3 regions of the Bacillus sp. 2175 genome follow, and region 2 is predicted to be linked to each of the others. Evidence: riboswitches for the same ligand, from Rfam matches in the RefSeq annotation. Region 2 holds a riboswitch; each other region holds the start of a gene.
What was found. Region 2 has a riboswitch for S-adenosylmethionine ahead of metK (methionine adenosyltransferase). Riboswitches for the same ligand answer to the same signal wherever they lie in the genome.
Positions count from the first base shown of each region.

Region 1: linked by a shared signal. The riboswitch ahead of ACXKY9_RS26985 (bifunctional O-acetylhomoserine aminocarboxypropyltransferase/cysteine synthase) and the one ahead of metK (methionine adenosyltransferase) in region 2 are both predicted to bind S-adenosylmethionine.
Region 3: linked by a shared signal. The riboswitch ahead of ACXKY9_RS15880 (hypothetical protein) and the one ahead of metK (methionine adenosyltransferase) in region 2 are both predicted to bind S-adenosylmethionine.

Region 1 is NZ_CM173819.1:5,171,646-5,182,790, forward strand. Features, by position in the region: gene metA (homoserine O-acetyltransferase MetA) at 1-836, opposite strand, end outside; gene ACXKY9_RS26985 (bifunctional O-acetylhomoserine aminocarboxypropyltransferase/cysteine synthase) at 820-2,118, opposite strand; SAM riboswitch class I at 2,211-2,315, opposite strand; gene ACXKY9_RS26990 (chloride channel protein) at 2,637-3,866, shown strand; gene ACXKY9_RS26995 (YjjG family noncanonical pyrimidine nucleotidase) at 3,912-4,607, opposite strand; gene ACXKY9_RS27000 (transcriptional regulator YeiL) at 4,715-5,386, shown strand; gene ACXKY9_RS27005 (FMN-dependent NADH-azoreductase) at 5,448-6,074, opposite strand; gene ACXKY9_RS27010 (response regulator) at 6,266-6,913, opposite strand; gene ACXKY9_RS27015 (GAF domain-containing sensor histidine kinase) at 6,934-8,505, opposite strand; gene pdxK (pyridoxine/pyridoxal/pyridoxamine kinase) at 8,640-9,464, shown strand; gene ACXKY9_RS27025 (GGDEF domain-containing protein) at 9,551-10,609, opposite strand; gene ACXKY9_RS27030 (YbdD/YjiX family protein) at 10,755-10,958, opposite strand; gene cstA (carbon starvation protein CstA) at 10,951-11,145, opposite strand, start outside.
Region 2 is NZ_CM173819.1:4,488,945-4,500,089, forward strand. Features, by position in the region: gene ACXKY9_RS23270 (molybdenum cofactor guanylyltransferase) at 1-184, opposite strand, end outside; gene ACXKY9_RS23275 (MogA/MoaB family molybdenum cofactor biosynthesis protein) at 181-690, opposite strand; gene ACXKY9_RS23280 (hypothetical protein) at 927-1,106, shown strand; gene ACXKY9_RS23285 (hypothetical protein) at 1,113-1,292, shown strand; gene ACXKY9_RS23290 (GNAT family N-acetyltransferase) at 1,313-1,837, shown strand; gene metK (methionine adenosyltransferase) at 1,879-3,078, opposite strand; SAM riboswitch class I at 3,248-3,369, opposite strand; gene pckA (phosphoenolpyruvate carboxykinase (ATP)) at 3,598-5,184, shown strand; gene ACXKY9_RS23305 (ATP synthase subunit I) at 5,523-5,906, opposite strand; gene ACXKY9_RS23310 (hypothetical protein) at 6,186-6,407, shown strand; gene ACXKY9_RS23315 (DMT family transporter) at 6,436-7,341, opposite strand; gene ACXKY9_RS23320 (iron-sulfur cluster biosynthesis family protein) at 7,639-7,962, opposite strand; gene ACXKY9_RS23325 (Nif3-like dinuclear metal center hexameric protein) at 8,337-9,257, shown strand; gene ACXKY9_RS23330 (HAD family hydrolase) at 9,279-9,905, opposite strand; gene ACXKY9_RS23335 (DeoR/GlpR family DNA-binding transcription regulator) at 9,920-10,681, opposite strand; gene ACXKY9_RS23340 (HAD family hydrolase) at 10,790-11,145, shown strand, end outside.
Region 3 is NZ_CM173819.1:3,043,990-3,055,134, forward strand. Features, by position in the region: gene ACXKY9_RS15850 (serine hydrolase domain-containing protein) at 1-234, shown strand, start outside; gene ACXKY9_RS15855 (hypothetical protein) at 394-876, opposite strand; gene ACXKY9_RS15860 (short-chain fatty acid transporter) at 1,224-2,570, shown strand; gene ACXKY9_RS15865 (hypothetical protein) at 2,611-2,964, opposite strand; gene ACXKY9_RS15870 (NAD(P)H-dependent oxidoreductase) at 2,961-3,536, opposite strand; gene ACXKY9_RS15875 (SWIM zinc finger family protein) at 3,560-3,949, opposite strand; gene ACXKY9_RS15880 (hypothetical protein) at 4,212-4,469, opposite strand; SAM riboswitch class I at 4,570-4,668, opposite strand; gene ACXKY9_RS15885 (hypothetical protein) at 4,791-4,982, shown strand; gene ACXKY9_RS15890 (YwiC-like family protein) at 5,013-5,735, opposite strand; gene ACXKY9_RS15895 (ECF transporter S component) at 5,918-6,619, opposite strand; gene ACXKY9_RS15900 (ABC transporter ATP-binding protein) at 6,592-8,253, opposite strand; gene ACXKY9_RS15905 (energy-coupling factor transporter transmembrane component T) at 8,226-9,104, opposite strand; gene ACXKY9_RS15910 (DUF4430 domain-containing protein) at 9,127-9,966, opposite strand; gene ACXKY9_RS15915 (DUF4430 domain-containing protein) at 10,024-11,145, opposite strand, start outside.

The DNA.
Region 1 (11,145 bases), 680 kb from region 2:
CTCCTCCACCTAACAAGCGGCTTTTCATCTGGATTATTATGTTTAAAATAGTTTTTTGGCACATCAATATTTAATCCCTTGTCACGATCTCGTTCGTATTCTTGTTTTAACGTCTCACAACTATATTCGCTATGTCCAAGGGCAAACACTTGCTTTCCTTCTGGCCCAATAACAAGGTGAACACCTGCTTCTTCAGAGTTTGCTAACAATGTTAAGTCTTTCACTCCTCTAATATCATTCTCTCGTACTTCTGTATGACGAGAATGCGGAGCAAAAAACAATTCATCAAATCCTTGTAACAATTTCACATGTTGCTCGCAAACTTCATGTTCAAATACACCGAACATTTTTTCCTTAAGGGGATACTTTGGAACACCATAATGATAGTACAAGCCAGCCTGTGCTCCCCAGCAAATATGGAGCGTAGATGTTACATTCGTTTTTGAATACTCCATAATATGTTTAAGCTCTTCCCAATAATCTACCTCTTCAAAAGCAAGGGTCTCCACTGGCGCTCCTGTAATAATGAGCCCATCAAACTTTTCATTTTCAATATCACGAAACGTTTTATAAAAGCTTGTTAAATGTTCTTGCGTTACATTACGAGATAGATGTGATTCCATATGAAGCAAATGAACATCTAATTGTAACGGTGTGTTTCCAATTAAGCGAAGTAATTGTGCCTCTGTGTCTTGCTTCGTTGGCATTAAATTTAATATAGCAATTTTCAAAGCGCGTATATCTTGTGTTTCCGCTCGCTCCTTCGTCATTACAAAAATATTTTCTTTTTGTAACACTTTGCGAGCCGGTAAATCTTTATCAATTATGATCGGCATGTGTTTTGCCCCCAACTAGAGCTGCTTCCAAATCTGCAATAATATCAGAAACATCTTCTATACCAACTGATAAACGAATTAAATCAGATGTAACACCAGCTAAACGCTGATCTTCAGCATTTAATTGTCTATGCGTCGTACTAGCAGGATGTATAACGCAAGTTCGTGCATCAGCTACGTGTGTTACAAGAGTTGCTAGTTTTACATTTGCGATAAATTCTTTTGCTGCTTCTAATCCGCCTTTAATACCGAAAGTTAAAACACCACTAGCACCTTTTTTCAAGTACTGTTGTGCCAATGAGTAATTTTCATTACTATCTAAGCCCGGATAATTCACCCATTCAATACGTTCATGATTAGCAAGCCACTTAGCAACTGCAAGAGCATTTTCACTATGACGTTCCATTCGTAAATGCAATGTTTCTAAGCCAATATTGCTAATATATGCATTGAATGGGCTCATACAATTTCCATAATCTCTTAATAGCTGAACACGTGCTTTCACAATATACGCTGCTGCACCAAAGTTTTGAACGTAACTTACACCGTGATAACTTGGATCTGGTTCAACAAGTTCAGGATACTTTCCATTTGTCCAATCAAAGTTTCCACCGTCAATTACAATACCGCCTAAGGAGCTCGCATGCCCATCGATATACTTCGTCGTAGAATGAACAATAATATTTGCCCCATGTTCAAACGCCTGGCATAAATAAGGAGTTGCTAATGTATTATCAACGATAAAAGGTACCTCTAATTCTTTAGCAGCAGCTGAAAATTCTTTAAAATTTAAAACATTCATCGCTGGATTTCCTAACGATTCTGCATAGATAAGTTTCGTCTTGTCATTAGCAAGCGCCGTAATTTCATCTGCCGTTAAATTTGGATTAAAGAACGTAACATCAATGCCCAGTTTACGCAAACTCACTCCAAATAAATTAAACGTTCCCCCGTAAACCGTTGAAGAACAAAGTAAATGATCCCCACTACTACAAATATTTAAAACTGCGAGCATAATAGCTGCTTGCCCAGAAGCCGTTGCAACAGCTCCTACACCGCCTTCTAAATCTGATAACTTCTGCTCAAATGCGGCTAGAGTAGGGTTTCCAATACGTGTATAAATATATCCTTCTGCCTCTAAGTTAAATAGGGCTGCTAAATCATCTGAAGTATCGTATTTATATGTTGTACTTTGATAAAGTGGTAAAACACGTGGTTCACCATTTTTTGGCGTATAGCCACCTTGCACACAAATTGTTCCTTTTCCCCATGATTCTCCCATCTCTCATTCTCCTTTCTTTTATACAAAATAAAAAACTGCCCCTTTCCTGAAAACAAGAAAGGAGCAGTTTGAAAACACGCTCTAAAGGCTCTTTCTTATCTCTCAGGATTACTACCTGCAGGATTTGGCACAATTCCGTTATACGGCTGTTGCCAAGGTTTCATCGGGCCTGTCCCTCCACCTTTTCTTGATAAGACTATGCAATTACCGTTGATTTTATAGCAATAATTTCCTAATGTCAAACGGTTTTTCTGAATGTTCTAAAATAAATGTTAACAGTTTCATATAAAGCAACAAAAGAAATATATTCTAGTCTATTTCAAAAAAGACCTTTAAAAACCTCAAATCAGTCTATAAAATTAAATAAGTAATTTAACCTATAAATTCAAATTCCCCTAAAGTTAACCTATATGTTGAATAGGCCATCTCCTCAAAAAGATACTATATATATTCAATCCATTTTTCACTAGTATATTTCACTTTTTTACCTACTAAGATTTACATAACGGAGGTATAACATGACAAATAAAAAAGATATGCAGTACATACTTGCTCTATATGGCATTCTTCTAGGATCTATAGTAGGAGCTACAGTCTGGTTATTTTTAGTCACAATAAATATTGGAATCCACTTTATTTGGGGATACTTGCCTGAAGTTCTCTCTTTTCCCTCTTATTACACCCTTTGCGTAACAATAATTGGCGGGGTCCTTGTTGGTCTATCACAAAAACATTTCGGTACATACCCACGCCTTATGCCTGAAGTGATGGCTGAATATAAAAAAACTGGTCGAATCGAATATCGCTTTGTCCATCAGGCTACTTTAACAGCGATTATTGTTTTAATTTTCGGTGCTAGTCTTGGTCCAGAAGCCGCACTAGTTGGAATTATAGGCGGACTGTGCACATGGGTAGGGGATCGCTTTAAATTTGCCTTAAAGAGTATGAATGAGCTAACCGAGATCGGAATTGGAGCTACTTTAAGTGTCATTTTTAACGCACCATTATTCGGTTATTTAGCACCAAATGAAAATGAGGGGGAACAAATTGCTGCTTTTTCTAAAGGAAAAAAGGCGATTGTATACTTAGCTACTACTTTCGCAGGTTTTTCTGTTTATTTACTACTGAGTAAACTCGATAATCGTGGATCCTTTATTGTTGATTTCGGGGAAGGTGCACTTTCATTCAATGAATGGATCGCATTTCTTCCACTTGCTAGTATCGGTGCTATAGTTGGTTTCTTTTATTTCAAGTTAGAATTCACATTAGAGAAGTTAATTCACCCTTTTAGGGAATACAAACTGACACTCGGAATTATCGGTGGTATTTTATTAGGAATTGCGGGAACTTTTCTTCCGTACACATTATTTTCAGGTGAGCATCAATTAAAAGAATTAGTTGTTGAATGGAGCCATTTATCTTTTTGGATACTACTTCTTTCAGGGATTTTAAAGTTGTGCATTACTGCCGTTTGTTTGAACACAGGGTGGCGAGGTGGACATATCTTCCCAATTATATTTTCCGGGTCAAGTATCGGATACGCTGTAGCATCTATTCTTCCTATAGATCCAGTAGCATCTGTTGCCATCGTAACGACAGCAATTTCAAGCTATGCGTTACGAAAGCCAATAGCTATAACATTACTATTACTTATGTTTTTCCCGCTTAATTTACTATTGCCCATGCTTGGTGCAGCTGCTATCGGGAATGCCTTTCCGCTCCCAAAACATAACGAAAATAAAAATTAATAAAAATAGGCAGTGGGGATGAAAGCTCCACTGCCTATTTTTTTATTACACATGCTGCTTTAATAACGCTTCTAACTCCTCAAAATTATGCACTTCATATGTCGGTATAATCCCACTATCATTTAATTTCCTTTCTGGATTAAACCAACAAGTATCAATTCCCGCTACATATCCACCTTTCATATCAGCGCTTAATGAATCCCCAATAATCAGCCCTGCTTCAGGTGCAAAGTTAGGAATCCGTTCAAAAACATAATCAAAATACTCTTTCATCGGTTTTTGAAAACCTGTATCTTCCGAAACAAAAACATCTTTAAATAATGAATGTAAACCTGCATTACGCAAACGCTTATCTTGCGTCTTAGAAACACCATTTGTCACTATATACAATTCATACTCTCCTTGAATTTGATTTATAAATTCAAACGCACCTTGCATGAGTTGATTTCCTTCTTCTAAGTAGTTACGATAATTATTTTCCAATAATATTCCATCTACTTCTTCTCCATACTCTTTAAACAACAGAGAAAATCTTGTATTTACAACTTCATTGCGTGATAGTTCTCCTTTTTCAAAAGCATCCCAAAGACCTTTATTTATTTTTTTATAACGAGCCTCTATCTCGTCTGTTAAAGGGATTCCCTTCTCTTCAAAAAGCACCCGTAAAGCCACTTTTTCAGCCTTTTGGAAATCTAGTAATGTATCATCTACATCAAATAACAATGTTTTATATTTTTTCATAAATTCATCACACTCTCTTTTCTACAAAAACAAATTTACATAAATCGTATCATTCATTCTTGTAAAGATAATAGGAGATATCTCATACTATACATGGGGGTGAAAATATGAAAATCAGCAAAAATGAGGAAGAAATTTATCAATACATGCGAATCCATCAATTCCATACCCTATTTTCATTTCATGTCTTGCCATATGTAGAGCTGCATTCTTTTCAAACGAAAGAGATGATATGTAGCGAAGGAAATGCTCTCCCTTATCTCTATTACTTAATTTCTGGGAAAGCAAAAATATATATGAGTCATAAAAACGGGAAGGTTTCATTAATTAATTTTATTCAAGCACCATCTTTTATCGGGGAATTAGGATTAATAGGAGTAGAAAATATTACTAAGTCCGTTGAAGTACTAGAAGATTGTGTGTGTTTGGCACTTCCTCTTAAAGATTGTCAGCAACTTTTATTACAAGATGCAACGTTTTTACAGCACTTATGTAAATTTATTGGAGAAAAGACAATTACTCGCACTGAAAATCACGCAAAAAACTATAGTTATCCTTTTGAAAATCGATTAGCTGCTTTTATTTTATTAACAGAGCAAAATAATTGTTATATAGAAAAGCATACCGAGGCCTCGGAATATTTAAATGTCAGCTACCGTCATCTTTTATATGTATTAAATCAGTTTTGCCAACTAAATTATTTAAGAAAAGAAGGCCGAACATATTATATACAAGATCGAAATACATTAGAAAAACTTGCTGATGAACTAAAAATATAAAAAAACAGCATTAACGCTTACATGTTAATGCTGTTTTTTCGAGTGACGATTATACTTTTAATTAAAATTTACTTGCTACTTTAGCTGCTTCTTCAAGACCTGCAGCAATGATTTCTTCTGCTTTATCTGGGAATTGGTTATGCCCTTCAATAACTACTGTTTCCATGTTTGTTGCGCCGAAGAAGCCCATCATACTTGCTACATATTTAACAGCCATTTCTACCTCAGCTGCTGGACCTTCTGAATATACGCCGCCTCTTGCATTTAATAATGCAATCTTCTTATCTCCGATTAGGCCAACTGGACCCTCTGGCGTATATTTGAACGTTTTACCAGCACGGTTTAAATAATCAATATATGTGTGCAATACTGCTGGAATCGTTAAGTTCCATAATGGGAAGCCGAAAACAACTTTATCAGCTTCTAGGAATTGATTTAAATACTTATCAGCAACTGCTACTGCTTTTGCCTCTTCTTCTGTTAAATCAAATCCTTTACCTACCTTGAATGTACCATTAATCATATCTACGCCTACATATGGTAATTCTTCTTTATATAAATCAAGTTCTACTACTGTATCATTTGGGTGTGCTTCTTTATAGTTTGCTAAAAATGCCTCATATAATTTTACACTAACTGCTTGTTCCGCTGGACGGTTATTTGCTTTAACGAATAAAACTGTTGCCATTATTTATTCCTCCTAGTACTCACTCTTATGTTGTTATATGCTTTCAAAAAAGGTATCCCTTGTAATTGTTGTTTTGTTGCTTACAAACATATTTTATCTTTATATAATGACAATTTCGTCCTCACATAGACGTATTTTTCCATAAAAAAAGTCCACCTTCCAAAGGCGAACTTGGTCTTACGACTTTCGTCTTATACAATTCCATTTTTCACTGCATATAATGCCGCTTGCGTACGATCAGATAAATTCAACTTACTCAAAATGCTACTTACATGCGCCTTAACCGTCTTTTCTGTAATAACTAAAACAGATGCAACTTCCTTATTGCTCATCCCTTTCGCTAATAGCTGCAATACTTCATTTTCTCTCGCTGTTAGCACATCCACTTGAATAGAAGGTTCTTCTTCCTTTTCTTCTACAGGTAATGTTTGAGAGAGAAGAGCATTTGCTATATCCGGATGTAATTGAATATTACCTTTATATGCGCTTCGAATAGCCTCAACAAGCTGATCTGGTTCTACATCTTTTAAAATATACCCACTTGCTCCAGCCCTTAATGCAGGTAACACATGCGCCTGATCAGAAAAGCTAGTTAATACAATTACTTTCACATTTGGATACTCTTTTTTAATATATGCCGTCGCCTCAACACCATCCATTTCAGGCATGTATAAATCCATTAATATAACATCGGGAGTTGTTTCTCCTACTTTCACTAACGCTTCTTTCCCATTATTCGCTTCTCCAACTAACTCTAAATCTTCCTGTGTACTTAAGAAAAATGCTAATCCTTTTAAAACGACTGTATGATCATCAACTAACAATACTTTTATTTTCACAAACTTCCCTCATTTTCACATCATAATGGTACATTTACTTTTACGCTCGTTCGTTTATTACTACTTACAATTTTAATTGTTCCACCAACTAATTCTACTCTTTCACGCATCGTAGTCATACCTAGTGATTTCTTTTCTTTTATATTCTTTTCCACAAATCCCTTTCCTTGATCAACTATTTCTAATGATACATTTTTCTCATTCACTGTAAAATAAATCGTCGCTTCTTTTATACCTGCATGCTTACTTACATTGTTCAGTGCTTCTTGGCCTATGCGCCACAAAGCTTCTTCTACTACACGAGGTAAATCACGAACACCCGTAACTTGCTCCCTAATTTTCAGTCCCAAATTTTCACCGTACTGCTTTAGAGCTGGCAATAATCCTTTTTCTAATCCCGCCGGACGAAGCTGCCAAATTAATGTCCTCATTTCTTTCAAAGCTCCTTGCGCAAGTTCACGCATCTCATGCAAAGATTGATCTACCTTTTCATTTTTACCTTTTAAAACTGCCTCGGCGCCTTTTGTCATGAAGGTTAATGAAAATAATTTTTGCGAAACAGAATCATGTAAATCTCTTGCTAACCGATTTCTTTCTTCCATTCGCACAAGTTCACGGCGCTGCTCGTTTAACCTCAAATTCTCTATTATTAACGAAACATGGTTCGATAATGCTTGAATTACGTCTATTGTATTAGCATCAAACTCTCCATTATTCAGGCTAACACATAAAACACCAAATATATGGTTTTGAATATGTATTGGTGTAGCAATAACAGCTCGATTTAGATGTACATTATGTCCTATTTGATGTTTTATTAGAACTGGTTCATCTTGTTCTAACGCCCTCTTGGCCGCCTCTTTTATATCCTCTTTTAACTCTTCCTGAACGTAAGACGCTCGCAGAGATAATTCTTTTTCCTCCCTAATAAAAAGCGCTACTTGATTCCATTGAAATACTTCACCTACGTGATTTACCACTTTTTCAGGTAGTACATTAAACTTATGAATCGTTTTTAAGTCTTGAATGAAACGCTCTAATTTCACATAATAATGTGCTCTTCTCTTTTCATTTCCATATAATTTTGTTCGCTTTAAAGCCGTACCAATTTGGAAGGCAACCGATTGGAGTAATACTAATTCTTCTTCTGAAAAATGTGTTTTACCCGGACTTGCAACATTTAACAACCCAAATTTTTCTCCCCCAGCTTTTAAAGGAACCGTAGCATGATGAAGAATGCCCTCCGTATCCCCCCAATTATATTCAATTGCATTATTAATTCTTTTACATTCAATAATATTAACGGCTCTCTCTAATTTTCCATCTACAAAACCTCGTAAACACCAACATTCACCTTCGCACATCGGGCGTTTATTTTCATATGTAAGTGCCTCTGGTAATTGATAATCAATTAACTTCGTATACTTCCCATTTTCATCCGCAAGAAAAATCCATCCTGTCGTTAAACCTGTTACACTTAGTAATTTCTCTAGGACAGCTTGCAATACATGATATGTATCATTTGATGTATTTAATGTTTCTGCAATTTCCTTTAATATAACTAATTCATTTGTACGATTATCTCGAAACATACTCAGTCTCCTGCATACAAGATTTTAAATAGCTCTTAAAATAAATCATCTACTTTTCACTTTGTACTTATTCGTAACATTGATATAATGGTGAGAACATAGTTTTCATTATATCACTCGAGGGGGCTTTCATAATGACATTAAATAAAGCACTTACTATCGCTGGTTCTGACACAAGTGGCGGTGCTGGTATACAAGCAGATTTAAAAACATTCCAAGAACTGGGCGTATACGGAATGACATCTCTTACAACAATCGTAACGATGGATCCACATAACGGTTGGGCACATAACGTATTTCCAATCCCAGCTTCTACATTAAAACCACAATTAGAAACAACAATTGAAGGTGTTGGCGTAGACGCTTTAAAAACAGGTATGCTTGGATCAGTAGAAATTATTGAAATGGTTGCAGAAACAATCGAAAAGCACAATTTCAAAAATGTAGTAGTTGACCCTGTTATGGTATGTAAAGGTGCTGATGAAGCATTACATCCTGAAACGAATGATTGCTTACGTGACGTTCTTGTTCCAAAGGCATTAGTTGTAACACCAAACTTATTTGAAGCTTACCAATTAAGTGGCGTAAAGATTAATTCTCTTGAAGACATGAAAGAAGCAGCGAAAAAGATCCATGCTTTAGGTGCGAAATACGTCCTAATTAAAGGCGGTAGCAAACTTGGTACGGAAACTGCAATCGACGTCCTATATGATGGAGAAACATTCGACCTTCTAGAATCAGAAAAAATTGATACGACAAATACACACGGCGCAGGTTGCACATATTCTGCTGCAATTACAGCAGAACTTGCAAAAGGAAAACCTGTGAAAGAAGCAGTAAAAACTGCTAAAGAATTCATCACAGCTGCTATTCGTTACTCATTCAAAATTAACGAATACGTAGGTCCAACTCACCATGGTGCATATCGTAAATTTGTTGTATCAAAAGAACTTGTCTAATATATAAATAAAAAACACTCACAAAGTTCATACATTGCCTCTGTGAGTGTTTTTTATAAGCTTTATGTCTTCTGGTCATCTTATCTTTAAGATACAGAGCTGACCTTATTTCTACCATTTCGTTTCGAGTAGTATAACGCATCATCTGCCGCTTGAATAAATTGCTCCGGTGATTCTTCATATTCTGAAACCCCCACCGAAACTGTAATTTTTATTTTCGTTTCATCTAACAATTGAAATGAGTGACTTTCAACAGCTGTACGAATTTGCTCGCCCGTAAGAATTCCGTAAGCTAATCCCTTATTCGGTATCAAAAGTGCAAACTCCTCTCCACCCTTTCGAAAAGCCAAATCTGGAAATTGTGAAGTTTCTCGTAAAATACATCCTACTTGTTTTAGCACTTCGTCCCCTGCAGGATGCCCGTACGTATCATTTACATACTTAAAGTGGTCAATATCTATAAGTAGTAAACAAAACGAATCATTTTTCATGTTCTTATTACTAATATGACGATTCATCTCTAAATCAAACTGTCTTACGTTTCCTAAACCTGTCAATGCATCTATCGTTGCGTATTGTTTCATCTTTTGAAATAACTCATTGGATTGTAAAACATAATTTGCACTTATGAATGTTATGTAACCTGTAATAATACTAGAAATTAAATATAATCCCACTATGTGGATCTCTTTAATTAACCATATATATAACGCTGGGATTAGAATAGATAAAATATATGTGTGTAACCATACCCACTTTCCCCCTAAAGAAAGCTTCATGCGCGAAATAAAGATACTCCCTATTCCTATCGCAATGATTGTATAAAAAGCCACTTGAGAAGCTAATGAATAATCCATAAACAACAGCCTAGTTACTAAAATCATACCAATTGTTATGGTACTCGCTATCGGTCCTCCAATAATAACAGCTAGAATAACAGCTAAGTAGCGTAAATCCAATAGAATGGTACCAACACGAACACTGAAATACATTAATACTATACCTAGTATCCCAGTAAAAATGCCTACTACACATTTCTGCCCAAAAGAGAATCCTTCTTTTAACGGCTTATCCCTTAAAAGCTGACCTCCAATAAAAATAAAGGAAAGAATAATTGTTGTATTTACAAATAAGTCCCTTAACATAAAATAATCTCCCTACTTTTCCATCTATCCCCTTCCTCACCTTATTGTATACGAAATACCTTTAATTCCCAAATATTTTGTTTATTTTTGCTGTTCCACGTGAAACAGCAAAAAAATAAAAAGGGCGAAAACTCGCCCTTTTTCATTAACAACAGCGTGATATTTTTCCACCCTTTGCATTAAATCTTGCTTCTTGTGCCTCAGCAAAAAATTGCTTTTGACATACAACCTCTTCTTCAGGATGATGCTTTTTCATATGCTCCACATATACTTCATAACTTGGTACCCCAACGAGCAAACTAATAAAGCGTTTTCTTTCACCCCATACTTGCCACAACTTTTTAAGCATAGTTCCTCGACTCACTTTCATCTCTAGGAATATATGGTGCCTCTTTTAACGGCATTGGCTTATTTCTTAATACTTGGATCCAAATTCGAAGTGCTGAAATTAACACAGCGATTACAACTATCATAAAAATTCCGCAAAGCGCCGCATCGATATAATCATTGAAAATAATTTGCTTCATTTGAGCAAC
Region 2 (11,145 bases):
CGAATTGCTCTACTCGCTCTTTTATATCAGTATGGCTAATTACTACAATGTCTTGCAAAGTAGTTCCCATCACTTTCACAATATGCTCAACAAAAGTAGTTCCCTTCCAAATTGCTAACGCCTTCGGCTCACCAAATCTACTCGACATACCGCCCGCTAATACAATTCCAGCATACTTACTCATTGGCGATGCAGCTCAAATGTAATATGGCCTAATTCCGGTAAAATTAATTTATTCATCGCAAGTCGAACCGCTCCGCTAGACCCTGGCATCGAGAAGACTACTTTGCGCCCAATTGTACCACCAATCGCTCTACTTAACATTGCGCTGCTTCCGATATCTTCTAAATAACTAATCATACGGAACAGCTCACCAAATCCAACAATTTCTTTATCTAATAACGCTGATACTGCTTCAATTGTGACATCGCGTTTCGTAATACCAGTACCGCCATTTGTTAATACAACATCTACATCTTCCTTATGATAACCAGCTAACACCGCTTGCTGAATACTTTCTTTATCATCTTTTACAATTTCATAAGAAGTTACTTTATGTCCCGCTTCTTTTAACAATTCATGTAATAGTTGTCCGCTCTTATCTGTTTCTTCCGTACGTGTATCGGAAATTGTAACAATCTTGCAACGCACTTCTTTTGGAGCTTGTTTTTTATGTTCAGTTACACTCATTTTTTATCTTTCCTTTCTTAAAGACTTTTCTTCATTTTATCATACATACCTTTACACAATTATGTATGAAGCCAATCATGCGCCATGATACAATATAAGTATACTAACCCACAAAAAGGAAAGTGTACTTTCTTATACTCCTAGACTACACATCTTTAGCTACTCTTTATATTTTCTACATAATAGAATTCAATTTTAAAACTTGTACTAAAAAATAAATTGGAGGTCTACATTGTATGGAACTTTATAAAAAATTAACAACAACATTTATCCTCTTATTCATCGCTTCAATCACTGTCGGCTTTTCCTTAAAAGGCGCAATTCCATACGCTACATTAGTAAGCATTATATTCGCGACACTATTTTTACTAAGTAGTGCCTTTTGCGCAAGTAAAGCACGTCAAATGAAAGGTTGATCACATATGTTCAAAAAGAAATCAATCTTTTGTAAATCATGTAAAACAGAAATACAAACGTATGAAAAAGCGTGGATTCATATGCCCTTTCCGGCGAATGACATGACGAATATGAAAAAGTATATTGAATTAGAAGGACAAATTTATTGTAGTTCGTGTGTTGAGATAATGAACAAAAACCAGTAAATACAAAAGGGGTGTTTACATTGTTTGAATCCAACCGTATCCAGTTACGAAAGTTTTCCGAAGATGATATTCTAACATATTATAAATGGCATAATGATATAGACGTTATGAGTTCAACTACACTCACTCTTGATAAATATTCCTTTCAAGACACAGAAAAACTTTGCCGGCAATTTATTCATTCTTCGAACTCTAAGACCTATATCATTGAAGAAAAAGCTACGCATCTTCCAATTGGTATTACTTCTTTAATTCATATTGATTCGTATAATCGAAACGCTGAATGCATTATTGATATTGGTAAAAAGGATTACTGGGGGCAAGGTTATGGGCAGGAAGCTTTAACCCTATTATTGGATTATGCATTTTTAGAATTAAATTTACATCGCCTTTCTTTACGAGTATTTTCTTTTAACGATAGAGCAGTTAAATTATATAAATCACTTGGTTTTCAACATGAAGGAACTTGTAAAGAAGCTATATTCCGCAACGGCACTTGGCATGACATTGAACTCTTCGCTTTATTCCAACGTAATTATAAATAAAAAAAGCTTTGCGCTCACCGCGCAAAGCTTTTTTTCATATATTATAGACCAGCTTGCTCTTTTAAAGCTGCAGCTTTGTCTGTACGTTCCCATGATAGATCTACATCAGTACGTCCGAAGTGGCCGTAAGCTGCTGTTTGTTTGTAAATTGGGCGACGTAAGTCTAACATTTTAATAATACCAGCCGGGCGAAGATCGAAGTTGTTACGAACTAGTTCTACTAGTACGTCTTCAGATACTTTACCAGTGCCGAATGTATCAACTGAAATTGATACTGGTTGTGCTACACCGATTGCGTATGCAAGTTGTACTTCTGCTTTTTCAGCAAGACCAGCTGCTACGATGTTTTTCGCAACATAACGAGCTGCATATGCTGCAGAACGGTCAACTTTCGTTGCATCTTTACCAGAGAATGCACCGCCACCGTGGCGAGCGTATCCACCGTAAGTATCAACGATGATTTTACGTCCTGTTAAACCAGCATCACCTTGTGGTCCACCAATTACGAAGCGGCCAGTTGGATTAATGAAGAATTTCGTTTCTCCATCCATTAATTCTGCTGGTACTACAGCTTTAATTACGTGCTCTTTTAAGTCGCGATCGATTTCTTCCCATGTAACATCTGGATGATGTTGTGTAGAAATTACGATAGTATCAACACGTACTGGTTTACCATTTTCATCATACTCAACTGTAACTTGCGTTTTTCCATCTGGACGTAAGTATGATAATGTATCATCTTTACGTACTTCAGTTAAACGGCGAGCTAATTTGTGAGCAAGCGAGATTGGAAGTGGCATTAATTCTTGTGTTTCATTACATGCAAAACCAAACATTAAACCTTGGTCTCCTGCACCAATTGCCTCAATCTCAGCGTCAGTCATTTGACCTTCGCGTGCTTCTAGCGCTTGGTCAACACCCATAGCGATGTCAGCAGACTGCTCATCGATAGATGTTAAAACAGCACAAGTTTCTGCATCGAATCCGTATTTTGCGCGTGTGTAACCAATGCCTTGAATTGTTTCACGAACGATTTTCGGAATATCTACGTAAGTAGAAGTCGTAATTTCCCCCGCTACCAATACTAAACCAGTTGTTACAGTTGTTTCACAAGCTACACGTGCATTTGCGTCTTTTGATAAGATCGCATCTAAAATTGAATCAGAAATTTGGTCACAAATTTTATCTGGATGTCCTTCAGTTACAGACTCAGATGTGAACAGATGACGTTTTTTTGTCATGTGGTAAACCTCCCTACAGTAATTGTATATATTGTACGGAACTCATCCTTAATTTGCCACAAACTGCGACATACATTTATTCTCCCACACAAGCATACAGAAAAACCTTTCCTACTTTACATAGAGGAAAGGTTTAATTTGCTACTTGCATACTGCTTTTTGCCCTTCGCTCTTATCGTTCGAGACCTGTAGCCTCGCACAGGTTTTAGCACCTATTCACCTGCATTTATCAATACAAGTGAGGTTGCTGGGCTTCATCGGGCCTGTCCCTCCGCCAGCTCGGGATAAGAGAGTATCCGTCCCAACCTATACTAAAGAAATGATATTCATTTGTCAATTAATATTCACATTTTCCTGAAAGTTTTTCTCAATACGCCTGAAATGAAATATTAATAAGGAAATAATGCATTCACACAAACAAAAAGAAATAAATAGTATACATTATTTATATAATTGTGTTATACTCTTGTTGGGGATTACGAGAAATATTTCATTAAATGAAAAGGATGGTATATAAATATGAGTACTGTGAATGTCCAAATTGGTTTACACGAATTATTGAACGGAAGCAATGCACAGATTCAACTAAGTGTTCCGCAATTAGTGGAAAAAGTATTAATGCGAAATGAAGGGAAATTAACTTCTACTGGTGCCGTTTCTGCTTCAACAGGAAAATATACAGGACGTTCTCCTAAAGATAAATTTATTGTGAAAGAAGCATCGGTTGCTGACAAAATTGCTTGGGGAGCTGTGAACCAACCGATTTCTGAAGAACATTTTAATAAATTATATACTAAAGTTTTAGAATACTTAAAAGAAAAAGAAGAGTTATTCGTCTTCAAAGGATTTGCAGGCGCTGACCGCAATTACCGCCTACCAATTCAAGTTATTAACGAATATGCATGGCACAATTTATTTGTACATCAATTATTCATTCGTCCAACTGAAGAAGAATTAACGACTCATGAATCAGAGTTCACAATTGTTTCTGCACCGAATTTCAAAGCTGATCCAGCTGTTGACGGTACAAACTCTGAAGCATTCATTATGGTTTCATTCGAAAAACGCATCGTATTAATTGGTGGTACAGAATACGCTGGAGAAATGAAAAAATCAATCTTCTCTATTATGAACTTCTTATTACCTGAACAAGATATTCTTTCTATGCACTGTTCTGCAAACGTAGGTGAAGAAGGCGATGTAGCATTATTCTTCGGTTTATCTGGAACAGGTAAAACAACATTATCTGCTGATCCAAACCGTAAATTAATTGGTGATGATGAGCACGGTTGGTCTGATAACGGTGTATTCAATATTGAAGGCGGTTGCTACGCGAAATGTGTAAACCTTTCTCACGAGAAAGAACCACAAATTTTCGATGCAATCACATTTGGATCTGTTTTAGAAAACGTTATCATTAATGACCAAACGCGTATCGCAGACTATAACGATACTACTTTAACAGAAAATACTCGTGCTGCATACCCTATGCATGCGATCGACAATATCGTACTGCCAAGTGTTGCTGGACACCCAAATACAATCATTTTCTTAACTGCTGATGCATCTGGCGTATTGCCTCCAATCAGTAAGTTATCAAAAGAACAAGCTATGTATCATTTCTTAAGTGGTTACACTAGTAAACTAGCAGGAACAGAGCGCGGTGTTACATCTCCGCAAGCAACATTCTCAACTTGCTTCGGTTCACCATTCTTACCACTTGATGCATCTCGCTATGCTGAAATGCTTGGTGAAAAAATTGAGAAACACGATGCGAAAGTATTCTTAGTAAACACTGGCTGGACTGGTGGCGAATACGGCGTTGGTAAACGTATGAACTTAGGTTACACTCGTGCAATGATTCAAGCTGCATTAAACGGTGAACTTGCGAAAACTGAAACAGCTAAACATGACATCTTCGGTCTTGAAGTTCCACTTCACGTACCAGGTGTACCTGACGAAGTGTTAATGCCTGAACAAACTTGGGCTGATAAAGCTGCTTACAAAGCAAAAGCAATCGAACTTGCAAATGAATTCAAAGCTAACTTCAAAAAGTTCGACAGCGTATCTGAAGACATTATTAACTTAGGCGGTCCAATCGCTTAAATTAAAACTTTCTGTTGGAATAACCCTTTACTCATATGAATAAGTGTCGTGTAACCGTAAAGTTTCGCGTACTCACCGACAAAACCCAATGCGGCTTAACGGTTACACACACTTACATAAAAAAGAAGCTTACGTGAAAACGTAAGCTTCTTTCTATATCTTATATAAAGTGAAACGCTAATCTCTTCATCTATGACCTAGATTATAAAATTACAGCTTCGAATATATACATTATATCCCTACTGGGTTTCACATCGTATGGGGCTAAAAAAGGCCCTGACCGCTTCTATCCGTGGCTGGATCATCTATTCCATCTAAAAAGAAGTCTTTTATCTTTTTTAGCTCTTTGTTAGTTCTTTCTCATCTTTCATGCTATAGTATCCTAAATTAACAACAATTAAGAAATACCCACCCAAAATCCCTACTGCAAATGCCCACATAACCATGTGGTGCTCAATTTCGTACATAATAATAGCACCCAAAATTGCAGCTGCAAAACGGTTAAACATACCGAGTGTCGGTGCTTTCGTCTTCTTTACAATACTATCTCCAAGCTTCTCAATTCGTCTCCCTAAAAGCCAAACGCAATACATACTTACAATAAGCCCAATTCCAGCACCTAGAAAATGAGCTGAAAACGGCGTTAACATCCAGCCTAGTAAAAGAAAACCTAGTAAATAATACGATTGAATTTTAAACGATCTTAATGACATACTAATCATGCTGTTCTCCTCTTCAGTAATTTTTATCTATCCAACAAAAAATTTCTTTCAAATTCATATTCCTTACATCCATTTCACTCAAATTAAAAACAACATAAACAGTATGTTTATGTTGTTTAAATATTTTTAGGAAATAATATTATACAAGATTTAAAACATCATATTCTCATATTTTGTGACGGTTTTTCAAACTTTTTTCGTCCATTTATGAAAAAAATGATATCAATCTATGAACATACGGATATGATGTAATAAGCACACAAATAAAGGGGGCGTCTAATGATTTATTTTTTAATGGCTCTCATTCACCTCATTATCCCTGCACTTATTGGACTTTCATTGTATTGGTACACGAAAAACCATAGCATTTTTTACGCTGTCCTCGGTGTTCTTCTTCCAGGTATTATTCTTATTACACTCTTCCGTATTCCATTTTTAAACTTAATTCCACTTATTACTGCTATCTTATTTCTCATCTTCTTACCAAAAATAAAAAAATAGGAAAGCAGATCATAGGTGATCTGTTTTCCTATTTTGATATAGGTTCCCCTGCAATAGAATGAACTTTTACTTTCTCCGATTTCACAAACCATAGACCGACAAAAATGATAATTCCACCGATGATTTGTTGAAACGATACATATTCATTTGCCCAGACAGCTGCAAATAAAACAGCTACAAGCGGCGTTATATACATATATACCATCGTATGTGACGCCCCAATTTTTTGAACACCAACATACCACATTACTAGACCAAATACTGTTACAAAGAAAATAGAATATAGTAAAGCAAATAGTGTCATTCCGTGAGTAATGTGAAATGGCATGACAAACACATGTGGACCACTTAACAATAATAGCGGAATCGCACCCACTAATGCAGACCATGCTGTAACACGTAATGCTGAATATTTTTTAATTAATGGTCCTGCTAAAACAGGATAAAGCCCCCAGCATATTGATGTAATAAGTCCAATTCCATTGCCATAAAAAGAACTAGTAAGCGAATGTCCTGCTACTAAAACTAATGCTGCACCAACAAAGGCAGTCATAGAACCGATTAACTTTCGAGAAGAAAACTTTTCTTGTTTCAAGAAAATCGCAAATGCAGTTGTAAAAATAGGTGAAATAGAAATGAGTAAAGAGGCATTTGTAGCAGATGTATATTTGACAGTTTCCATAAATAACGTTTGATACAGTACAATACCTACAATGCTAACGATAATTAATCTAGGTATATCCTTTCGCTCCATATAAACCGACTTTTCAATAAAAAAGGTAAGGAGTAACAGAAGCGGTGCCGCCGCCATCATGCGAAGTGCAGTAAACTCAATTGCTGTAAATTCTAAAAGTCCATACTTCGCAATTGTATAGTTAATCCCCCAAATAATAACAACACTTAAAATTAACAACTCAATTCCCCATCTTCTCATGCGTATCCCCTCCGCAAAGAAGATTATACAGAAAATTCAATCACATGTACATTTCATTATGTGAAAAAATCTTTTTACTTTTGAAACGTTTTGGTAAATGAAATTATATCGGCGATTTTCTGAATATATCGGTGCAACTCCATTTATATCGGCGATTTCCCAAATATATCAGCGCAACTCCATTTATATCAGCGATTTTTTCAATATATCGACTTATCAACAAAAATCGACAATAATAGCGACTTATAAAATAAAAAAGGTGATTCCAAAATACATTTTGGAATCACCTTTCCTTTACTATATTCGAACGTGTAACTTCATATTTGGATTATAAAACTGGCTTGGGCTCTTCAACTGAAAAGTTCCTCCACCTTCATGCCAATCAACCGTTAACTTATCGTCCATAAATACAAGCTTTGTACGATCAGCGATAAAGTTCATTGTGCTTGATTCAATATCCACATCGCGCTCATCTTTCTCTGCTACAGCTACTAAATCGATGATTCCGCTCATGACACAACCGCAACCCTCATTATCGTAAAATAACTTTATATATTTCGCTTCACTTGGAATCGTATCCATAATCTTTTTATATGCTGCTTCTGTTACAGTAACGTACATATGTTAATCTTCATCCTCTCTTCTCTTATCATTCATATATTGTATCATCATTTTTCTTAAAAGTTATATACAGAAAATTAAGACTAATATACAATGTATGTGATAAAGTTTCAGTAATCGAGCTTTTATGAGTAGTTCATGCAGGAGAAAGGATGTTTACTATCCGTGTTCAAACTACAACGATATCCCATGTTATTAGGTCTATTTAGTAGTTTCTTCATTTCTAGCGGAATGCTATTACAGCATGTACTTCCCTATTCTCCTTCTATTAGCTGGATCCTAGGTTTTATTTGTTTCCTATCCGCTTCTTATTTTGCTACGAAGAATACAAACAACTCATAAAGCAAGAATCATCTTAAGGAGGATTATCAAACATGCCAGCCTTAAAAAAAATAGAGCAATCACTCGATCACTTATTCCAAATTGAAAAATACGGAAAAGATAGTGCCTTTAGTCGATTTATCCCAGCCATATATGATCCTATCAAATTTCCTTGGCAACAATTTTTCGAAGCAAATTTTGTAGATTTATTTAACGGCCTTATGATGCACGGATCTGAAAATGTAAACAAAGTATTTTTAGCTGTATTCCCTACAGATGACATTCTTGAAACATTCATTTCACAATCCACACCTGGTGATTTACTCTTTATGCACCATCCCCTTGTAATGGAGTGTGGTGATCCGCTTGGAAGATCAGGTCGCGGTTTCATACCAATTCCTGAAAAATATTTGCAAGGAATAAAAGAAAAACAACTTTCTATATATACATGTCATGTACCAATGGATTTTCATCAAACGCATGGAACGAGTATTTCAATTGCAAAAGCATTAAACGCTACTGTAGTGGACGACTTTGCATATGGAGGTCCAGAACAAGAACCAATTGGCCTTATTTGTGAAATAGATGAAACATCAACAGAAGCACTCCAAAAACATCTAAAACAACTCTTCCAGATTCCTTACACAGACTTCGAAGGTAAACGACATGATTCCATTAAAAAAATCGCAATTATCGCTGGGTGTGGCGATGTTGTATCTTTAATGAAGGAAGCAGAAGAAAAAGGTGCTGAAGCATATATTACAGGAGAAATCCACTGCCATATCGACAATGATTACGGCCGACATAAATACTCGCTCATTATGGATTATGTAAAAGAAACGAATATGTCTCTAATTGGTGTGTCACACTCTGCCTCTGAATATTTAGTGAAAGAGACATTGATGTATGATTGGTTTAAAGAAAATTTTGATGTGGATATTATTTTGCTTCCGCAGGAGAAATGGTGGTTATAAATTTTTAAAGAGATAGCCAATTTAGCTATCTCTTTTTACTAAACTTAAAATTTCATGAGGCGTTTGAAAAATATAATCAGCCACCTCGAATCCTTTCCTTGTTTTCGCTCCCCACAGGGCTAAACCAAATTTTGCTCCCGCTTGTTTTGCGCATTGTAAGTCATATACTGAATCACCTATGTATATCGCTTCTTGTGCATCTATATTCAATCTTTTTAGACATGTCACAAGTGGCTCTGGATGTGGTTTATGTTTTATTGTATCTTCTACACAAATAGAGTGTTCAAAATATGAATGTAATCCAAATGGCTTGAAATCATTGATAAACTCTTGGCGTGTTTTTGAAGTAACAATACCTGTTCGAATCTTATATGAAGATACTATTTCAATCACTTCCGCAATTCCTTTAAATACTGTAATTTCATTCTTAAAATCTGCCATATTACGTATCCATTTCTCATGAACTGCTTTCATATTTTCCACACCAATTTCTTGTAACGCAGCCATACCAGGAATACCTAATGCAAAATGTAGCTTTTCTAATGAATAATTCATCCCTTCATCTCGCAACGTTCTCTGTAATGAATATAAAACTGCTTTTTCCGTATCTAACATTGTTCCGTCAATATCAAATATAATTCCCTTCATTTTTGCGTCCCCCTTTACTTCACTCCAGTGATTAGCTCAATTCCATATTCTTTCACTACTCTTTCTAAATTGCCGGGAATAACATCATTCGTAATAATTGTATCTATTGATTCTAATGACAGTGCCTTAAAGTTTTGACGTTGATTCATTTTTGTCTCATCGGCAAGTAAAAACACTCCATTCGTTTGTTTAACAATTTGACGCTTAAAATGAATATCTTCCTCATACGCATAATAAACACCATCTTCTGTAAGGCCGGGTGATCCAATAAAAACTTTATCAAAATGATAATCTTTTAGTTTCTCCATTGCAGAAAAACCCGCCATATAACGTGAGTGTTTATTTAATTCTCCACCCAAAATATGAATATTTACATTCTCCATATCCATTAAATGATTTACTGTATCAATTGAATTTGTAACAACCGTTATATTACTTGCTGTCAAAAATGAAGCCATACAGTTAACAGTTGTTGAAACATCAAGATAAATAATTTCATTATCTCCTACAAAAGAAGCAGCTTGCTTTCCAATAGATATCTTATATTCAATTTCTTTTTCCTCACGATTTACATAATCCGATATTTTACGGTGGAAAGATGATAAAGCTACACCACCATGAGTTCGTATTATTGTTGTTTCATTTGTTAACTTTACAATATCTCTTCTTGCTGTATCTCTGGAAACTTGAAATAGCTCACACATCATCTTCAAACTCATCGTCCTATGTTCATTCAAATAATCCATTATTTTTATTAAACGTTCCTCTTGATTCATACTCTCACCCATTTTCATTTACTTTTAAGTACTTTTAAGTTATTTTAAGTATATCACAACAAAATCTCTTAAATAAACCTTAAAATAACTTAAAACGGAAGTGAGAAAATGCTACGTACAATTATTTTTGATTTTGATGGCACACTAGCTGATACTTTACCTTTATGTTATTACTCGTTTCAAAACGTTTTTTGGCAATTTGATAATAAAGAAATTACTGAAGCAGAGATTCTTTCTATGTTTGGTCCAAGTGAAGTTGGTATTATTCATGAGAACTTACTTTCTGAAGAAAAAGAAGTAGCAGTTGAAAGATACTATGAATGTTATGAAGAAAAGCATCATGATTACGTAAAGCGAAATCATGAAATAGTAGACCTTTTAATACATTTAAAAAAACAAGGGTTTCAGTTAGCTATCGTAACTGGAAAAGCAAAAAGAAGCCTGGATATTTCTCTAAAAGCATT
Region 3 (11,145 bases), 1.4 Mb from region 2:
GAAATTAGTAGTGGCGCTTCTATTTCTTATCATAATCAATGGTGGATTCCCCACAATGAACAAGGTGCTTTCGAAGTGTTAGGTAGTTACGGACAAACACTTTACATCGATCCGAAAGCAAATATGGTAATCGCCCACTTCTCTTCTAACGCAACGCCAAGTAATGAAATACATTCGGTTTATTCAAATATGTATATTGATATTGCACATTATTTAGAAAAGCTTCCACAGTAGTGGAAGCTTTTTCTTGTTGGGACATTTTATTTATACTCCTACATATTAGAAGATACTGAAAGAATAACTGCTTAAAACACGCCTATCAAAATTTATATAAGCAGTTTACATGTTTAATTAAGTGTTTAACTAATACATCCACACCTTTTGGAGAATTCGTTAAAACACTTCCCTTACAAAGATTGTCTGTTCATATTGGTCGAAAATTTCTTCTATAGATGAAAATAAAGTTTCTTCCGGGATGATGAACTTTATTTTTTGACCATTTTTTAACATAAAGGAAATTGTTCCATTATCATTAAAACCTGTATGAAACGTTCCTCGTTTATTTAATACTACCTCTTCAATTGTATTTATTTCAATTGAAAAGTTATTCTTTAATTGCAAGAGTTCATGTACATCGCCAGTATGTATTTTTGTATCTATTTCAGTTTCTAAGTTTAATTGTTTTTTCTCAATTTTTTTGAACCAGAACAAAAACAATAGCTCTGAAATACCAGGTAATTGTTTTTTATAAGCATATCGACTATGAAACTGTCCGCCAATCTTTATAAAATATATACAGTCACCTGTAATAAAAACTTTATAATACATATCTGCCGTAAACATTTTAGGCTTTAAAAGATAAAAACTTTTGATCATAATTCCCCCATCAATTTTAAATGTATTTGTATAAACATTTTTAGCTAGATTTGTGCTAAAACATATTTCTCATGTAATACAACACTATTGTATTGAATCTCCTCTCCCTTTGCAACAGTTGCTTTGAAGCCAGCTAGTAACCTTTCTGTATACTATCCCTATAAGTGCTACCCCATTTCCAACCGTTTTCTTCTAGTATATTAAAAGCAGAATCTGATACAAGGCTCTATATCAACCTATCAATAAATTATCACCCTATAAATATCTGAATTTTCTTTATATTAGAGGTTATCTCCTAAACAACCTCGAATAATTGTACTACATATACATAAGGAGGGTGATCTATTTTGTTTCGTTCCTTTACAAATGGTTGCGTCGCCTTAGTGCAACGCTTCTTGCCAGAACCGTTTATTTTATCATGTTTACTAACTGTTTTTGTTATCTTCTTTGGTATGTTTGCGACTCACCAAACCCCTGTAGAAATGATTAATCACTGGGGTAATGGAATTTGGGGACTCCTCGCCTTTTCTATGCAAATGGCACTTGTACTCGTGACTGGATCTGCTTTAGCAAATGCTCCTCTTATTAAAAAGGGATTAACGAAAGCTGCCAGACTACCAAAAACGAATGGACAAGGCATTATTGCCATTTCAATTGTAAGTTTACTTGGTGCATACATAAACTGGGGCTTTGGAATTGTTGTATCTGTTTTATACGCAAAAGAAGTGGCAAGGCAGCTGGACGGATTAGATTATAGACTAGCAATCGCCTCTTCTTACTCTGGGTTTCTCATTTGGCATGCCGGTCTTTCTGCCTCTATCCCTCTTACGTTAGCAACAGGCGGTGAAACGTTAATTAAAACGACTGCTGGAAGTATTAAAGAGGCGATTCCAATAACAGAAACGTTATTCTCACCATACGCTCTCGTTCCAGTTATTATTTTTCTCGTTACGATGCCTCTCATTAATAAAGCGATGCATCCAGATGAAAAACATACGATTACAGTAGATCCTAGCGTGTTCCATGAAGAAGCTGCTGCTCAAGAAGTAGAAAAAAATACGTTCGCTGAAAAGATGGAAAATAGCATTATTATTACACTTTGCGTTGGATTGTTAGGTCTCATTTATATTTTCAATTACTTTTATACGAAAGGTTTTAACCTTACTCTCGATATCGTGATTTTTATGTTATTAATTGCAGGTCTTATTTTCCACCGTACTCCGATTCAGTATATTCGCGCTTTTTCAGACTCTACGAAAAGTGCTTCTGGCATTTTACTTCAATTTCCGTTTTACGCAGGAATTATGGGCATGATGATTGGAGCAAATAGTGAAGGACTTTCACTTGGAGGAGCTATTTCTAATTTCTTTATTAGCATTTCAAATGAAACGACTTTTCCGCTCTTTACATTTTTAAGTGCTGGCATTGTTAACATTTTCGTTCCATCTGGCGGCGGTCAATGGGCTGTGCAAGCACCAATTATGATTCCAGCTGGCGCTGAACTTGGTGTACCTGCTGCAAAAACAGCAATGGCAATTGCATGGGGCGATGCTTGGACGAATTTAATTCAACCTTTCTGGGCATTACCAGCATTAGCGATAGCTGGTTTAGGTGCTCGTGACATTATGGGATTTTGTGTTGTGAACTTACTATATGCGGGTTTTATCATTAGTCTATGCTTCTTATTTATTTAAACGAAAAGCTAGTTTTATACTAGCTTTTTTACATAATAAATCACTTATTTCCCATGCAATTTATAATCTTCTCCCACTCTATCTCCGTAAGATGTAATGACTCAAATGCAAAAAAATCTTCGCAAATTTTTCCGATTAAGTGTGGATGTTCACTCAAAAAATTCCACTGTAACGCTTTAGGAAGAAAATATGTTTCATATTCTTTACTTCCCCGTACTATCTCATCTACTTCTCTTTCACAAATTCCTCTTATTAAATAATCATTTCTTAACTCTATTTGAATTTGCTGAAATGTTTCGCTACATTTTTTCAATTGAAGTAAACGCGTAACATACTTCCGAAAAAGTTCGCCATCATACTGAACACAGTTTATAATACAGTCAACTTCATTCATAATGTACGAGCCTTTTCTTCTATTTGTAATAACCATTTTTCACGCTTTGATACTTTACTCTTTTTCACAGATTGAAACACTGACCGTTTTATATTGCGAATGCCACAAAAACGTAAAACACCTCTCTTCATCATAATCCAATCTGCTGATCGATATAACAATGCGACGTACCATAGGGGCGAGTCTAACTTATTAATAACCCATGCTTTTTTCCCTTGCAATAATCCTTTCGGCAGAGCCCCTTCATATTTATAAGCAAATCCAGCTACGAAAATACGATCGATAAATCCTTTTAAAATTGCTGGCATCCCCCACCACCATATTGGATAGATGAATAAAAGTGTATCTACTTCTTCTACTAACGTTCTGTACCGAGCTGTTTCTTCTTCATTTACTAAATCACGTCTTTTCTTCTCTTCATTAAATACGAGGACTAGATCAAATTGTTCTTTGTATAAATCAAGCAGCGTAACTGAATGATTTGTTTCCGGTAGTCCTTTTTGCACATGATTTAAAATCGCCGCGTTAAAACTTGAAGGATTAGGATGAGCGTATACAATTAGTACGTTCACTACATAACAACTCCCTCTATACGTTAAAGTTTCCCCTTCTTTAACATCTTCTCTACAATCTGTACGTTTTTCGAACTTTGCAATAATCGATTCAATAATATAAGTAATTCTTCTTTTTCTAAATCTCTCAGTTTCTCTTTAACTGCACTCTCACCAGCACCTTGAATATCATAAACAACTGCCGCCATATGCTTACAAAGATTCTCATATGGACATTTGCAGCTACTTTCTGAAAAATCTTCGAGATCGATAACTACTTCATAATTTCCTGCATTTCCAGTAACGAAAGCAAACACTTTTTTATCATGTATTTCAACATCTTCTACATGTCCATCTTCATAATATTCATATCCCTTATCTACAATGTACTTTGGGATCCATTTCGTTATATCTTTTAATAAGTAAGCGTACATAATTGTACCCCTTCCTTTAATTCCCTTTTGACTTCAAAAATCCTGTATGTTATTCTAATAACTGTCAAATAGCAAGTCTATATGACAAAACGACTGACACCTATTCGGCGAAGGTGTCTCTTTTCATTTGCAGCCGATATGAATTGCCTCTTTCAGGCACATTCAATTTTTGACACTACACACTCAACACCATTCCCTGTATCAGGCTGCTTTAGCAGTCTTTTACTCTACATACTCCGTTATTTTAAGAAAAAAAGAGAGCTTAGCTCCCTTTTCTCGCCTTATACAATACCCCTTTTTCAGCATAGAGATATTCATCAGCTAATGTAATTTTCCCATCCAGTTTTAGTTCGTCTAATAATCTTGATAAATAAAATTGATGCAACATCTTTTTCGTGAATTTTCCTTCATGATGCGAAACGATATGTTCTTGAATATCTAACAATGATATCGGCTTATCTTGCTCTATCATATATTCATAAACTGTACTACGCAGTTTTACGTATTTTTCGAGTGTCACAGTAATGCGCAACCCCTTTCTTCTTAATATAAATTTTCGTAATCGGTTTTTTTGCAATAAAAAAACCTCTCCGATAAGAAGAAGTTACGTATATATCTTCGTCTTATCTCCCAGAACAAATATGTTCTGCTGGAATTAGCACCTGCATCGCGGTTGCTGGGTTTCATCGGGCCAGTCCCTCCACCTCTCTGGATAAGAAAATATTCACTTAATTCTTACTATACGTAATTCCACTTTAATTGTCAAATAAATATAACAAATTATATTTTCTTCCTTACTGTTCATACTACCCATATACGAACACGCAAGGAGGATTATGAAATGCATCAAAATGCTCGCGGATATGTACAAGATTCTTTTCAATCATTACAAGAAGCTAAAAATTGTTTAGAAGAAGCGCTCGAAACAGTTGAAAAAGATTTTAATCGCGCTCGTATTGAACAATCACTTTATGCTGTTGAACAAGCTATTCAACGTTGCGAGTACACCGTTCACATTTTAGAAAAAGATTAAAAACTTCCCATCAATTGATGGGAAGTTTTTTCAAATGGCATACTTCATAATTATTGCCGTTATAATTAAAAAATATACAGAATTAGCAATTTCTAAAATTCCTACTTTTATAATAGAAATTTTTTTGCCATACAACACAATTGCTCGAATGGCACTTGGTATAAAAATAAGAGAACACCAGGGATTAATCACAAATATGATTATCGTTAATACGATATGATATCCCCAAGATATAAGACGATACTTCGGGTTATTTTTTTCACGAATCATCGTTTTCACATAGAACGTACTACCTAAAAAGTATAAAAATGAAATAAGTGCAATGAATATAGCTGTATGACCGATTTGCTTCATTGAAAAGTAATAACTAATTAATCCACCGATACAAAACACAATAATCGCACAAATATCATTTAATAGTGCTCTTTCATTTTTTTGACGAGCGTAATACATATTCACTATAAATAATGGAATCATTACTATTACGAATAAAAGAATTCGCCACTCATATAATAAAGAAATCATCCCAAATAGGAACGCAATACTGAAATAAACAATGGCAGCTTGTAAAAACTCTTTTTTTCGTCTTTGCTTTATGTACGTAAGAAATGGATACGTGGCTAAATAGATAAAAAACCACGCTAAAAACAATGGAATATGATAAATAGTAGGTTTCCCAAGTATGACACTTAATAAAAAAGGAATAACAAGCATAGCCCATGCACCATGTTGCTTCGGAATAACTAACTTCATTAACTATACACCTCCCTTTTGAAAAAAGTTCTCACCTACCATTATACAAATAATTTTATATAATAACGGATGTATATTAAATCGATTTTTTGACAAAAAAATGCTCCTTACAGTATGTAAGAAGCATGAAAGAGGCAAACGAATATGTAAGTCGCGACCCTACCTTATATGAGTATGCTTTTCTATGTCACGTTATGCTCATCTAATATACCGTATTTCTTTTTAAATCTTGTAAGAATCGTAATCCATGAAGTACTAAATAGTAATAAGAAAATAACATTCGAAATCGCATGGCTCAAATCAAAGTAAAAACTTGCGATATAATACGAAATGACAGTTTCCCATGTTGCTTCTCGTATAAAACCGAGAAGACCCCAGAAATTCATAATCCAGCCAAATAAAAAGCCAACAATTACTCCGTAAAGAAGTCTTCCCCATAGCTTTTTCATAAAAAATGTATTACGAAGTAAACCTGCTATAAAACCAATCATGCCCCATGAAAACATTTGCCACGGTGTCCATGGACCTTGTCCTAAAAAAATATTAGATACGATTGCTGCTGTAGCACCAATCATAAAACCAGTTTCACTACCAAATACAATTGCAGAAACGATAATGACAAAAGAAGTTGGTTGTACACTTGGTAAAATAGAAAATGGCACCCGGCTTACTGCTGCAATTGCCGCTAATACAGCAACGAGAACAATTTCACGTGAAACAAACGCCTTTCTTTCAAAACGGATATAGAAAGGTAACATAATAACCGCTAATATAAACAAACTACTTAACATGTAATAACCGTCCATGACAAGTGTCGTAAGGAGTAATGTGCCGATTATTACTGCAAAGATACATATTATGAATGCAACATATCTTTTGGACAAGCTTCGTACACATCCTCCCACGTTAATGCATATGGCAATTCTTTTCGAATGAATCGGTTAATAGATGTTGTATAAAAGAAGTTGCCGCTAAAAAATTCTTTCGGTGCATCATTCATAATGACTGTTCCATCAAATAACATCATACATTGATCAACGTATTTCGCTGCAAACTCAATATCATGCGTTGCCATTACAATTGTTGTACCTTCTTTTTGTAGCTTCCTAAATAGCTCTCCTACTCTTTCTTTCTTCCATGGATCTAATCCCTTTGTCGGTTCATCAAGTAATAATAAAGTCGGCTTTGATAATAACGTTGTACATAATGCAAGAAGTTGTTGCTCTCCCCCGCTACAATCGTGCGGATGGCGTTCTTTAAGCGAGTACAACCAAAACTGTTTTAGCGTATCTTCTGCTATTTCTTTTCCTTGTTCTCCATATAATTCACGCGCACGTTCATAAACCTCGTCCCATACTGTATCAAATGTAAAATGGTAATACGGATGCTGCGATACATACCCAATACTTTTAAAACGTTCTTTCGAATCAATTTTATGTATTACTTTTCCGTTCCACTTTACTTTCCCTCTTCTCGCTTTTTGTAATCCTGCTAAAATCGTTAACAGTGTAGACTTACCTGTACCATTCTTCCCAACGAGTGCTACCCATTTTCCTTTTTCAATCGAAACTGATAAATCACGTAAAATAAGCGGACTATTTTTTTCATATTGGAACGAAATATGCTCTGCGCTTAAAATTACCTCTTGCTTTTCACTTTGTGCTATTGGCTCATTTACATATGATATCGCTGCAAAATCATTCATTTTCATTTGCGCCTCTCGCACTGTAAACGGAATATCTCTCACATTCCACTCTAAAAATAGCCTTGGAATTTGCGGAATAAATGGACGGAATGTTTCTACTCCCCACATATCCGTAATAACAATTTTAGGACTACCATCATACATAATACGGCCATTATCCATACAAACAACGCGTGTTGCAAGCGGGATAACTTCATCTAAACGATGTTCACTTAAAATAATCGTAATTCCAAGTTCTTCATTAATCCGTTTTAATAATCCTAAAAACTCTTTTGCAGCGATTGGATCTAACTGCGCTGTCGGTTCATCTAATAATAGCAATTTCGGCTGCATAACTAATACCGCAGCTAAATTAACAAGTTGCTTTTGCCCACCAGATAACGTGTGAACAGATTGATGCAATAAATCTTGAAATCCTAAAAAGCTAATAAGCTCTGCTATTCTTTTTTGAATAATATGTGATGATAATCCGATATTTTCTAAAGAAAATGCTAATTCTTGAATTACTGTATCCATAACGATCTGATTTTCTGGGTTTTGAAATACCATCCCAATTTCTTGGGCAGATAACAAATCAGCTACTTCCTCTATTAAAACACCCTCATAAAATATCTCTCCAGAACGCGTACCAATTGGAAGTAACTCCTTTTTAAAATGTTTTAATAAAGTCGTCTTCCCAGATCCCGATCCTCCAGCAAGTGCAATAAACTCACCTTTTTGAACAGAAAGAGAAATATGCTGTAACGCTTTTTCATTTTCATCAGCATATACAAATGATAAATTGTTTATTTCTGCATGCGCCACCATATCCATTCTCTCCCTTCCATTATGATTGGTAAACTAATAAACATCGTAAATACGACAAACATCATCCCATCGTATTGCTGAAATAGAATCGATTCGACTTTCGGATAAATAATCAATTTCCCCCCGCCATAATTACTACATATAATAGCAGCTATAAATAAAATGATTAAATAACTGAGCGTATACCAATCGCGCCTTTCCATTCTATAGCGAATATACGTCGTACGCTTCGTTACACCAAATCCACGAGCTTGCATAGAATCTGCCGTTTGCAGTGCATCTTCTAATGAACAAATTAATAATACTTGCAGCAATTGCATACCATTTTTGACGCGTTCAATTATCGAACCTGAATCTACCTGCACACCTTTCGTCTTTTGAACGAGTGTGATTTTCTTTAATCGCCTTATAAACAAAGGAACAAATCTCACTGTAATCATCGTTAACAATGCAACTTTCGGTGAAATTCTTGAAAACAAATATAAAAATTTATGACTGGAAATAATATCATTGTATGACGCAAACGTAAACATAACTGCAACTAGTAATAACCCCATTACTATGCCAAACATAATCGCCTCAAGCTTAATACGGCTATCACCTAACCAAAATAACGTAGTTCGACCTCTATGCGTTAATAACGAATTAAATAAAATTACCATAAAGAAGAAAACAATTGTGCTCGGTAGCATCTTTCTTATCTTTTCGCTATTTCCTTGCATCACATTTAACATAATAATTAATACTATTGCTCCAATTAAAAAAAGAGGATGAAGACACATCATACATAGTATCATCACCCCGATATAATAGAAAAAATTCACAAAAGGATGTAAAGAAGAAAAACTTATTTTCATAGCCCTTTACCGAATGCCTTTCTTATTGTAATACGTATACCCACTCAATTGTATCTCCTGGTTTTACCGTAGCTACACCAGCACTATGGTTTGGAAAAGCACCGTTCACACGATATTTCCATCCACTAGTATCCGCAATATCTTTTTCATATAAATCATTAATACCTTTTACATAAATACTATCTCTAGATCCGCTTGCATCAACATCTAATCCTGTACGTTGCAATACTTTATACACAGTATCGCCATCTTGTACATCCATCTTTTTCGCACCCATTATATATCCGTTATTTCCTTTTACTGAGATTGTTACTTGTTTTGCTTGCGGTTTCGGTACTGGTACTGGATCTGGTTTTGGTGGTTCAGGTTTTGGTACTGCCGGAGTCGGTATCGTTTTCTCCGCTTTATTCGGATCTTCTTTTTGCTCCTGCTTCGGTGTTTCTTTCGGCTGATTCACAACCTTTGCTTCTTCTTTTACTTCTGGTGCTTTCGGTTGTTGTTTCTCTTCTTGTACTTGTTGCTGCTCTGGTTGCTTATTTACAGCAGGTTGCTCTTTCGGTTGTTCCTGTTGTTTCTCTTCTTTCTTTACCTCTGGTTGTGCCTGCGGCTTTTCCTCTTTCGGCTTCTCTTCTACTTTTTGTTCTTGTTTCTCTTTCTGTTCTTCTTGCTGCTTTTGCTCTGATTCAGCTTGCTTTTCTTTTGTTTTTTCTTCCGGCTTCGCTTCATCTTTTTGTTCTTTTTGTTTCGCTACCTCTTCTTGCTTCGGTTCTACCTTCTTCTCAGGCTTTACAGCTGCCTCTTCACATCCGGCAAGTAGCCCGAGCGAAAGCAGTAAAGAAATAAACCATTTCACCTTACTCATCCTATCTCTCACCTTTCATACGAAAATTAGGAGCAAATAATTGCTCCTAATTTTTTGTTAAGCTGCTTTACGTCTCCATAATACATATGCAGAAGCAATACATAATACACCCATACCTACTTCTGTTGCTGGACTATGAGAAGATGCTCCTGTTTTTGGTAGACTGTTACCGTTTCCGATTTTTTTATTCTTAACCGGTTCGTTATCTACAACTACTTTTAGATTTTCATCTTTTGTTTCTTGTTGTACTTGTTTTTGTTCTTTCGGTTCTTCAGTAACTTCTTTTTCTACTACATTATTTTCTGGTTCAACGACCTTTTCTGGCTCTTCAATCGGTTTTGGCTTAATTACATCACCAGCGTCTACATTAGACCAATCATAAATAGATTTTCCCATTTCCTTAAATTGAAGTAATGCTAAAAGAGCCTGTTCTGTAGCCATTCCGTTACCATTTTGATCACTTGGTAACCATTTAAATTCACCATTTGAAAGTTGATATGATAATAGGTTTTGCATTGCCTTATGAAGACGATTTTGATCTACATCTTTAACAAGCGATAATCCAATAATTGCTTGCGCAGTACTATTTGAATTTTCTTGTCCATCAGCTGAAAAACCGCCATTTTGCAGTTGTTCGTTATATAAATACGCAACAGCTTTTTGTATAGCTGGTTTCACATCTGATCGCTCTTGATAAGGAGCTAATGCTGATAAAACCATACCTGTTACATCAACGCTACTAGCACTATCTTTACTACCTGAACTATTATAAGTCCATCCACCGTCTGTATGCTGATTATTTAACAGTGCTTCCACTAGAGCAACTCTGTTCCATTTTGATTCAACTGGAATCTCATACTTCTTCGTATCAAATGCAAGTAAAGCAAATGCATAACCTGTAACAGAATTCACTTTATCTGACTCATACAATTTTTGAACTAAATTATGTCCACCTACATTTTTAGGGTCTGCACTCATTGCATTCATCATAATAATTGTTCTAGCTAAATCTGTCGCTGAAAAACGGTTAATACGCTTTTCTACTTTTTCAGTTACTGACTTAACATAATTTAATTTTGCCTCAATTGGCACATTCTTTCCAGAACGAGAAAGCGCTACAGCTACCCAGTCACTTTCAATTCCATCTTGTAACATCTTATCTGATGTTTTAGAAATGGC